Regions from separate parts of the Exiguobacterium sp. s130 genome, predicted to be linked through region 1. Evidence: riboswitches for the same ligand, from Rfam matches in the RefSeq annotation. Region 1 holds a riboswitch; each other region holds the start of a gene.
What was found. Region 1 has a riboswitch for S-adenosylmethionine ahead of HZS85_RS13975 (amino acid permease). Riboswitches for the same ligand answer to the same signal wherever they lie in the genome.
Positions count from the first base shown of each region.

Region 2: another riboswitch for S-adenosylmethionine. It lies ahead of HZS85_RS00405 (alpha/beta hydrolase); the one in region 1 lies ahead of HZS85_RS13975 (amino acid permease).
Region 3: another riboswitch for S-adenosylmethionine. It lies ahead of metK (methionine adenosyltransferase); the one in region 1 lies ahead of HZS85_RS13975 (amino acid permease).

Region 1 covers NZ_JACSNI010000006.1:65,901-69,185, reverse strand. The annotation lists gene HZS85_RS13975 (amino acid permease) at 1-1,198, opposite strand, end outside; SAM riboswitch class I at 1,276-1,377, opposite strand; gene HZS85_RS13970 (polysaccharide pyruvyl transferase family protein) at 1,486-2,952, opposite strand; gene HZS85_RS13965 (ketopantoate reductase family protein) at 3,157-3,285, opposite strand, start outside.
Region 2 covers NZ_JACSNI010000001.1:70,408-73,692, forward strand. The annotation lists gene HZS85_RS00400 (thymidine kinase) at 102-716, shown strand; gene HZS85_RS00405 (alpha/beta hydrolase) at 798-1,556, opposite strand; SAM riboswitch class I at 1,624-1,725, opposite strand; SAM riboswitch class I at 1,975-2,078, shown strand; gene HZS85_RS00410 (methionine ABC transporter ATP-binding protein) at 2,165-3,193, shown strand; gene HZS85_RS00415 (methionine ABC transporter permease) at 3,183-3,285, shown strand, end outside.
Region 3 covers NZ_JACSNI010000001.1:493,177-496,461, forward strand. The annotation lists gene pckA (phosphoenolpyruvate carboxykinase (ATP)) at 1-916, opposite strand, end outside; SAM riboswitch class I at 1,151-1,277, shown strand; gene metK (methionine adenosyltransferase) at 1,406-2,614, shown strand; gene HZS85_RS02495 (GNAT family N-acetyltransferase) at 2,752-3,240, shown strand.

The sequences.
Region 1 (3,285 bases):
AGACCAATTCGTCGACCATATGCCCTTCGCGGAGGAATTGTTTCCGGAAGCGATACTGCGCAACGCTGATACTCATCCAGACGACGACGACAGCAAGACCGGAAATCGAGACGAGCGCGATATAGACACTTCCTGCTGCATAGATGCTAGAAAGCAAAGCAAGTCCTCCGCCAAGCATGCTGAACAATACAGCTCGAAGTGGAACCCCACTTGGTGTCACCTGGGCGAAGAAGCGCGGAATCATGCGTTCGTTCGCAAGCGACCAAAGCATCCGGGAGGCAGCGTAAAGCCCAGAGTTCGCTGCCGATAAGATCGCTGTCAGAATGACGAAGTTCATCACGTCTGCCGCATACGGAATCCCGATTCGTTCAAACACCGCAACGAATGGACTTTCGAGCACACCCTTCCCTTCCGTTGGCAATAAGACGGCTAATACGATGATCGTACCGACGAAAAAGAGGACGAGTCGCAAAATCGTTGTTCGGATCGCAAGCGGAATCGTCCGCTTCGGATCGACCGCTTCACCCGCTGCGACGCCGATCAATTCCGTTCCTGAGTAAGCAAAGTTCACGGCAAGCATCGTCATGAAGATCGCAAATGCCCCATTTGGAAACAATCCTCCTTCCGTTAAGGAAGAAAAGAATGGTGCCGGGCTACCATCTTGTAATGGGATGAAGCCAACGATCGCTCCCGCACCAAGTAAAATGAAAGCAATGATCGTTACGACCTTAATGGCGGAGAACCAAAACTCGACTTCAGCAAATACGCGGACCTTCAAGACGTTGATACCAAGGATCATCGCAGCGAATAATGCACTGAACACAAAGACTGGAATCGACGGGAACCAACGTTGCATTAAAATGCCTGCTGCCGTGAATTCTGAACCAAGGGCGACCGTCCACGTCAGCCAGTAGAGCCAGGCCACCGTATAACCGGTACCGGGTCCGATATACTTCGTTGCGTACTTATGGAATGATCCGGTTTCCGGCATGTGTACAGCGAGTTCGCCAAGACTTAACATGACTAAGTAGACGACGACGGCTCCGATTAAATACGACAAAATCGTTCCGACACGTCCCGCTTGTTCCAACGTATAACCTGTACTTAAAAATAATCCTGTTCCAATGACGCCTCCTAACGACAGCATGATCAGATGACGTGATTCCATCTTGCGTCGAAACGCTCCGCTCGTTTTCATGAATCCATTTCCTCCTCGTTCCCCCTATTTCAAACAAAAAACGCATCCTCACGGATGCGTCGGTCGACAATTCGGAAATCTTATCGATCGGGTGCAACACCCGCAGGAATTAGCACAGTATCTTTCGACCTGTTGCTGAGGTTTCATAGGGCCAGTCCCTCCACCTCTCTGGATAAGTATGTAATTGTTCCTAACCCTATCAAGTCTTTTCTGAATTGTCAATACAATTCAGAATACTCCTACCAAAAAACATTCCGTATCGTAATGACCCGGAATGTTAGAACACTTTATTTTTTTGCGAATAGATCCGCTGTTTTTAAGGCTGCCCGAACCGCTTTCCGGTTCAATGTTCCTTGCTGATGCTTCATTTTCTTCGTTTGAGCAGCAAGTTGTGCTTTGAGCGCCGCAATTTCTTGATCTTTTTGAGTCGTCGTTGTCTGTTTCTGCAATGCTTTGATTTTCTTATCTTTTTCGGCCAATTGCGCTTTTGCCTGTTTTTGCGCATCCGCGATCTTCTTCTCTTGTTCCGGGAAGAACCGTTCGAAACGGGCGACTGCTTCTTCGAGACTCACGCCAGAAATCGGTTGAACCGGTGGAAGTAGTTCCGCTTGCGCCATTTGACGGTCAAACGGCACATTCTCAGGATAATTCGTCTCTTGGTAAATGTGTTCAAGATCATTCACGTTCAAGAAATCAACGAAGTTGTCGAAGTTACGTGCTTGAACACGTGCCGGACTTTGGAAATCAGCATTGGCTACGACGTCGGATAATTGTGTATCCGCTTTGATGTCGTTCGCCCAAATATGCGTCAACTGATGATAATCCGTTAGTTCGCGCATTCGTGCATCCTTTGGAATGAGGATACTCGGCGTACCCGCAAGCGTTGCTGTGATATTTCCATGCAAGCGCGCACCAAAACTGAGGTCTGCCTGCCCGATGAAATCGAACCATGTTTGTGCGTTCAAGAAGAAACGAACACGATCGTTCATGTAAGCAGGATCCGACATCTTCACCGGATAGTTCGTCACGGACAAATCTGCGATCGGATGCGTTCCTGTATACGTCAATTTCAGTTCCTTCATCCATTGGGGAATGAAGTAATGATTCGGATACTCTTCCATTCCGCGCGTAATGAAATCAAGAACATTTTGTGGTGCTAAACGTGACGAGTTGACCGTAATCATCGACTCGGGCGTAATGTTCGTTTCACGAATATGTAAGTCGCGACCAAACGCGTACATCGAAGGACATCCGATGACACGATGATCAATGCCTTCGCGAAAACCAAGACGCGTCAAGTATTTCGACGTGATTTCCCCACGAAGACCAAGCATGCTTGAGCGCTCAAGTACAGCGCTGACGAATGCTTTGACATCTTCATCGAATGGGAATCCACCGTCTAGATCTGGTTCAAACGGTGCACGTAAGCCTACACCGATGACGACGACTGGAATTTTTAATTTCTTGATAAGGCGGGTGTACTTCCGCAACGTCGGTACGAATTCTTTTCGGAATGCGTCCGCTAACGGAATGACGTAGAGATCGAAGTTGGCATTGATTTCGTCCGCCCGTTCTTCATCGTAATAGTAATAGTCCGGTGTAATCGTCGTTCCTTCTGTCATCAACGTCCGAAAGATACTGTATTGATAAATGAGATTTCCAACGTTTCCTCCAATGGAATTATGTTTCATCAAATAAGGAGCATCGAACTGTTCGAATGGTGTCATACCTGCACGAATAATAATACGTTTCATAATGGATAAACTTCCCCTCTCGTCTGCTTCATTCGTCCTTGCAAGAAAAAATGCGGAAAAATATATTATCACTTTTTTTCAATCTCATTAACAATAGATGAACTTTATTTCGGAAGTCAACGATTCTTAGGGGAAACAGGTCTTTCGTCATCAAAACGAAACATTTGTACCACTCCATTATTTTTCTAAAATAGAAAAATGCAACTATTTAATCGTTCCAAGATACATGCGTAAGTTTGCTTCGACTAATTTTAAAGCTCTGAACCGTTCTGTCGAAGTGGGTTTTAACAAGGCGCTGAAAAAATGTTCCACTTCGACTGGCTGACCTTTTTC
Region 2 (3,285 bases), on a different contig from region 1:
AAAAATGAATTTTGATTTCCGGAAGTCAACCCTTTTTCTCAATACCGTTTCGAGCTATACTCGTTAAAGTGACTATTTTTAGAGGACGGTGTCGGACGATGATGCATGTAATAAATCAGTACGGCTGGATCGAAGTAATTTGTGGTAGTATGTTTTCCGGGAAATCGGAAGAGTTGATTCGTCGTGTCAGACGGGCACAGTACGGCAAACTGCCCGTTCAAGTATTCAAGCCGGCAATCGACGACCGGTACCATGAAGAGCATGTCGTCTCTCACATCGGAAATTCCGTCGTGGCGATTCCAATGGCGACGAGTCGTGATCTCTATGCAGCAGTAGCGGAAGAAACACAAATTGTCGGAATTGATGAAGTTCAATTCTTTGATGATGAGATCGTTCAAGTCATCGAAGCACTTGCGCAAGACGGAAAACGCGTCATTTGTGCAGGACTCGATCAGGATTTCCGGGCAGAGCCATTTGGTAAGATGCCGGAATTACTGGCGCGCGCAGAATTTGTGACGAAACTTCAGGCGATCTGTCTCTCATGTGGCGATCCGGCTTCCCGGACACAACGTTTGATTGATGGAAAACCAGCGAACTATGATGATCCGATCATTTTAGTCGGCGCTTCAGAATCGTATGAGCCACGGTGCCGCCACTGCCATGAAGTGCCAGGAAAGCCGAAGCCGCTCCAAACGATGCAACACCAAAAAGGATAAACAAAAAAGACGAACCGATGATGGTCGTCCTTTGATGTAACAGCTGTTCGCTTCTAAGTGAAGACGAATAGCTGTTTTTTTTTATCCCGTTTCCTGTGAGAAACGACTCGAGCGTTCGATGAAACGAATCGTCTCACGCACGATCAAATCCTGATCATGATCGAGGGTCGCGACGTGGTACGAGTTAAGGAGACAGTAGATTCGTTTATCATTCGTCCCGATGTGCTGGTGCAGATAATCCGAGCTCGACGGCGGAACGACGTGATCGGTCGCCGAGTAGAGAATCAATGTCGGCAGGAGAATGGATCCGAGGCGTCCTTTTGTCTCATCCATTAGACGGACGAGTTCGAACGCACAACGGCTCGGAACGAGGTCATAAATGATTTCGAAGGCTGCTCGCTTAATGTCCGGTGCCCCTTCCGGTAAATACTGTGGACCGTCCTCGAACGAAAGTGCTTCATAGGATGGAACGGAGAGTGCGGCATTGATCGTAATGATGCCGGCAAACGGAATGCCGTCAGCAGCGAGCGACAACGCAAGCGTCGCACCCATCGATTGACCGATGACGAAGACTTGATCGCATGTTTCTTGTAAACGTTCATAGCCGTCTTGCAGGCTTTGCTTCCAACATCGAGCAGTCGATTGTTCAAACTCGCGGACGTTCGTTCCATGTCCACGTAAGCGCGGGGCATAGACGGTAAAACCTTCGGCAGCAAATGCCTCACCGACGTCCCGGACACTCTGCGGAGTGGCGTTAAAACCATGACAGATTAGAATGCCGATCGGTCCACCTTGAAGATAAAATGCTTCAGCACCAGTCAATACAGGATAGTTCATCATTACTATTTTTCCTCCATTCATGAAAAAAACTCGTCGACGTCACTGCTTGGACGCCCACGAGTTTTTCACCGTATCATCCAAAGCCGCGCTTTGCTGGTCGGAGCACCTTACAGATTGCAGGTTGCCGTGAAGTCATAGAGCCAGGTCTCTCGTTCACTCTTGATAAATATCATATTGGAATTGTCGGATTAATCATTGAAACGATGGTAGCACGACCGAAAATGACTTGTCAAATCGTTCTTGACGAATCATGATCCGTTCAGTAAGCTAACTCATAACTTGTTCATCCATCGATATGCGCCAAATGGATTATTTTTGAAAAGTTGGTTGACTTTTAAAGGTTCGACCCGTAATGTAAAAATTAGTTTTACGACATAAGCAACAACACAACAACACACATACGAATTTCATACCGCAATACTTATCCAGAGAGGTGGAGGGACTGGCCCTACGAAACCTCGGCAACAGACTCATTATGAGCACTGTGCCAATTCCATCAGACAGATGTCTGAGAGATGAGTGGAGTGGATTCTGCCACTGTGCGGATCCAGGTCTCTTCTTGTTTCTCAAGAAGGGACCTTTTTTGTTGAATGAAGGGGGAAAACGGAATGATTGCATTTCATCAAGTCAAAAAAACGTACGTCACGAAAGATCAGACGATTGCAGCGCTCGACGGTGTCGACCTGACGATCGAAAAAGGTGAAATCTTTGGGGTCATCGGTTTTAGCGGTGCCGGAAAAAGTTCACTGCTCCGCTGCGTCAATCTGTTAGAACGACCGACGTCAGGAACGGTGACGGTCGATGGGGAAGATTTAACGCAACTGTCTCCGAAAAAGTTACGCCAAGCAAAACAACGGATCGGGATGATCTTTCAGCACTTCAATCTGTTGAATGCGAACACGGTCTTTACGAATGTCGCGAAACCACTCGTTCTCGCAGGCGTCAAGAAAGACGAAATTCGCCGCCGGGTGACGGAGTTACTCGAATTCGTCGATCTCGCGGACAAAGCAGATCATTATCCGGATCAATTATCGGGTGGGCAGAAACAGCGCGTTGGTATCGCCCGGGCACTCGCGACGCAACCTTCCGTCCTTTTATGTGACGAAGCGACGTCAGCACTTGATCCCCAAACGACACATCATATTCTTCAGTTATTAAAACGGATCAATGCCGAGTACGGGATCACGATTCTCTTGATCACCCACGAGATGGGCGTCATCCGGGAGATTTGCGACCGGGTCGCCGTCATTGAAGCTGGAAAGTTGATCGAGTCAGGAACGGTCTTTGATGTCTTTTCAAACCCGCAGACTGAGACAGCGAAAAATTTCGTTCGCTCCGTCATGCATGACGAGATTCCAGCGTCGATTCGTCAGTTGATCGAGTCCCGGAATGCGAATCCAATCTATAAGATTCACTTCCTTGGACATCACACCGGACAACCACTCTTATCGCAAGTCGCAAAACGCTTCGACGTCGATGTCAACATCCTGCACGGTAGCATCACGGAGTTGCAGGAGACGCCGTTCGGCACACTACTCGTCGAGTTGATCGGTGAGACGACAGAAGTGAAACGAGCGTTACACTACATCGATCAGGCGCAGGTAACCGTTGAGGAGGTGCTCGCTGATGCTAGTTAACTACAGTGATATCTGGACAGCATTCTTGCAGACGATGACGATGGTATCCGTTTCGCTCTTGTTCTCGACCTTGATCGGCTTACCACTCGGTA
Region 3 (3,285 bases), on a different contig from region 1:
CATCGTAATCAGGATGACGAGATTCATCGAGCACGACGTTTTCAAGGACAGTTCCGAAACGGATCGCATCAAAAATTTGCGGTTCTTTTTCGCGTGACAGATTGACCGTCTTCGCATAACATCCACCTTCAATGTTGAAGACGCCGTCATGCGACCAACCATGCTCATCGTCACCGATCAATTGACGGCTATCGTCTGCTGACAGGGTGGTCTTACCAGTACCGGATAGACCGAAGAACAAGGCGACGTCGCCTTCGTGTCCGACGTTTGCTGAACAGTGCATCGAAAGGACATTTTCTTGTGGTAAGAGGTAGTTCATGACGGAAAAAATCGATTTTTTGATTTCGCCCGCATATTCGGTTCCACCGATCAAGACGATCCGGTGTTCAAACGACATGGCGATGAATGTCTCGGAATTCGTTCCGTCAACGGTAGGATCTGCTTTGAAATGTGGCGCGTAGACGACCGTGAACGGTTCGAAGGCAGCCACTTCAGGATACTCGCGTAAAAAGAGTTGTTTGGCAAACAGGTTATGCCAAGCGTATTGTGTGAGCACACGAACCGGAAGGGTGAAGTGCGTATCTGCCCCAGCAGCAGCTTCTGTGTAGTAGAGCTGATCGGCTTCGTTCATGTAACGAAGAACCTTTTGTAACAATTGTTCAAATTTGTCTCCATCCATCGGTTGGTTAACATGACCCCAATCAATGTGAGACTCGCAGGAAGAATCACGGACGATGAACTTATCTTTTGGTGAACGACCTGTAAATTTCCCCGTTTCTACAGATAGTGCGCCGTTCTCAGTAAGGACACCTTCTTCGTTTCGAATCGCATGTTCGACAAGTTCAGCAACAGATAGTTGTTTGAACACATGCTCTTTCTTGAGTAGTTCTTCGATATTCAGGACCGTCATCGGCATCCTGACCCCACCTTTCCCCTACGTTGGTTTTGGCTCACTGAATTTAGTATGACACATTTATTATATATGACATACTAAAGAGAGCGCAATCATTTTCTGGTGCTGATTTCTATTTATCTGGAAACGCTTTCAGCATTAATAGTTTAACATCTCTTTTAAAAAGTTTCGACTAGAATTTGAAACCTTGCTTGACAGAGTAGGTACAACTTTATATCATGTAATTCGTAACGGATACTCTTATTCTGAGCAGGTGGAGGGAACAAGGCCCGAAGAAACCCGGCAACCGTCCTACATTAATTCATATATTAATGAGGGAAAAGGTGCTCTCCTGAAGCGAAGTAAACACTTCGAACGATAAGAGGGTAAAGGAAGAACGCACAACCTTTCCCTGACCATTTTTTGGACTTGGAAAGGTTTTTTTCATTTTACCGTCCCACTCAACTAGGGGAAATGAGTACACCGTCAAATTCTTTTTTGGGAGGGTCATACATGACAAACCTTAATCGCCGACTATTCACGTCGGAGTCAGTCACTGAAGGTCATCCAGATAAAATCTGTGACCAAATTTCGGATTCAATCCTCGATGCGATTCTTGCAGCGGATCCAAACGCACGTGTTGCGGCAGAAACTTCTGTTACAACAGGTCTCGTTCTCGTTGCAGGTGAGATCACGACATCCACTTACGTCGACATTCCAAAAGTCGTTCGTGAAACGATTCGTGAAATCGGCTACACACGCGCGAAATACGGTTTCGATGCGGATACATGTGCTGTATTGACATCGATCGATGAGCAATCAGCAGATATCGCTCTTGGTGTCGACCAAGCGCTTGAAGCACGTGAAGGTAGCATGTCTGATGCAGAAATCGATGCAATCGGTGCAGGAGACCAAGGTCTTATGTTCGGTTACGCAACGAAAGAAACACCAGAACTCATGCCACTTCCAATTTCGCTTTCGCACCGTCTCGCACGCCGTTTGGCAGAAGTGCGTAAAAACGGTCAACTCGACTACCTTCGTCCGGACGGAAAAACACAAGTCACGGTCGAATACAACGAGAACAACGAGCCGGTTCGTGTCGATACGATCGTCATCTCGACACAACATGCGGAAGAAGTTACGCTTGAGCAAATCCAAGCTGATTTAAAAGAACACGTCATCACACCAGTCATCCCGGCTGAATACATCGACGCAGCAACGAAATTCTTCATCAACCCAACTGGTCGTTTCGTCATTGGCGGACCACAAGGAGATGCTGGATTGACTGGTCGTAAGATCATCGTTGATACGTATGGTGGATACGCACGCCACGGCGGTGGAGCATTCTCAGGTAAAGATCCAACAAAAGTCGACCGTTCAGCTGCATACGCAGCACGTTACGTCGCGAAGAACCTCGTTGCTGCAGGTCTTGCAGACAAAGCAGAAGTTCAACTCGCTTACGCAATCGGTGTCGCACACCCAGTATCAATCGCGGTTGATACATTCGGCACAGGAAAACTTCCTGAAACACAACTCGTCGAATTGGTTGCTGAAAACTTCGATCTTCGTCCGGCTGGAATCATCAACATGCTTGATCTCCGTCGTCCGATCTATCGTCAAACAGCTGCATACGGTCACTTCGGTCGTACAGATGTTGAGCTTCCATGGGAGCAAACAGATAAAGCAGCAGTTCTTGAAGAACAAGCAAAACGTTTCGCATAATCAAAAAGTCCGGAAATCCTACTTGGGTTTTCGGGCTTTTTTGTTTCCGCGGAACTTTGCAGGAAACGAATGTTTTTTCTAGAAAAGGGTAAAAGTACATGAGTCGATTTGTATGAGTATAAAGGGGGGTTCCGATTATGGAAATACGCGAAGCTATTCCAGCTGATGCAGGACGTATTCATGACATTGCTATCACATCTTGGATGGATACGTATGAAGAAATCTATTCCGAACGTTCGAAAGCGCATTTCGTGCAGGAGGCGTATCCGCAAGAAGAAGTCGTTCGTGCGATCCTGACAGCGGAAGAAGCACGGGGAGAGTATTTTTATGTCGGAATCATCGACGAGGAAATCGTCGGTTTCATTCATGCTGTTGATGTCGAAGGAACATGGGAGATCATTCGGCTTTACGTCCTGCCGGAATATCAGCAAAACGGAATCGGAAGACGTCTGATTCGTGAACTCGAACGACAAGGAGCCGTCCCACTCGAAGTCTACGTGGAAGCACGTAACTATAAAGCGCGTCAATTCCTGACCTCATTTGGTTTTGAAGAACTTAGTGAGATGACGGAAGAAGTGTTTGGGCAAGCGGAATCAGTCGTTCGTCTTCGCCATGTTGCCTCGTGAAATCCGTCTCGGGACGGTTTCGTTTGCGTTTGAAATAAGGTATCG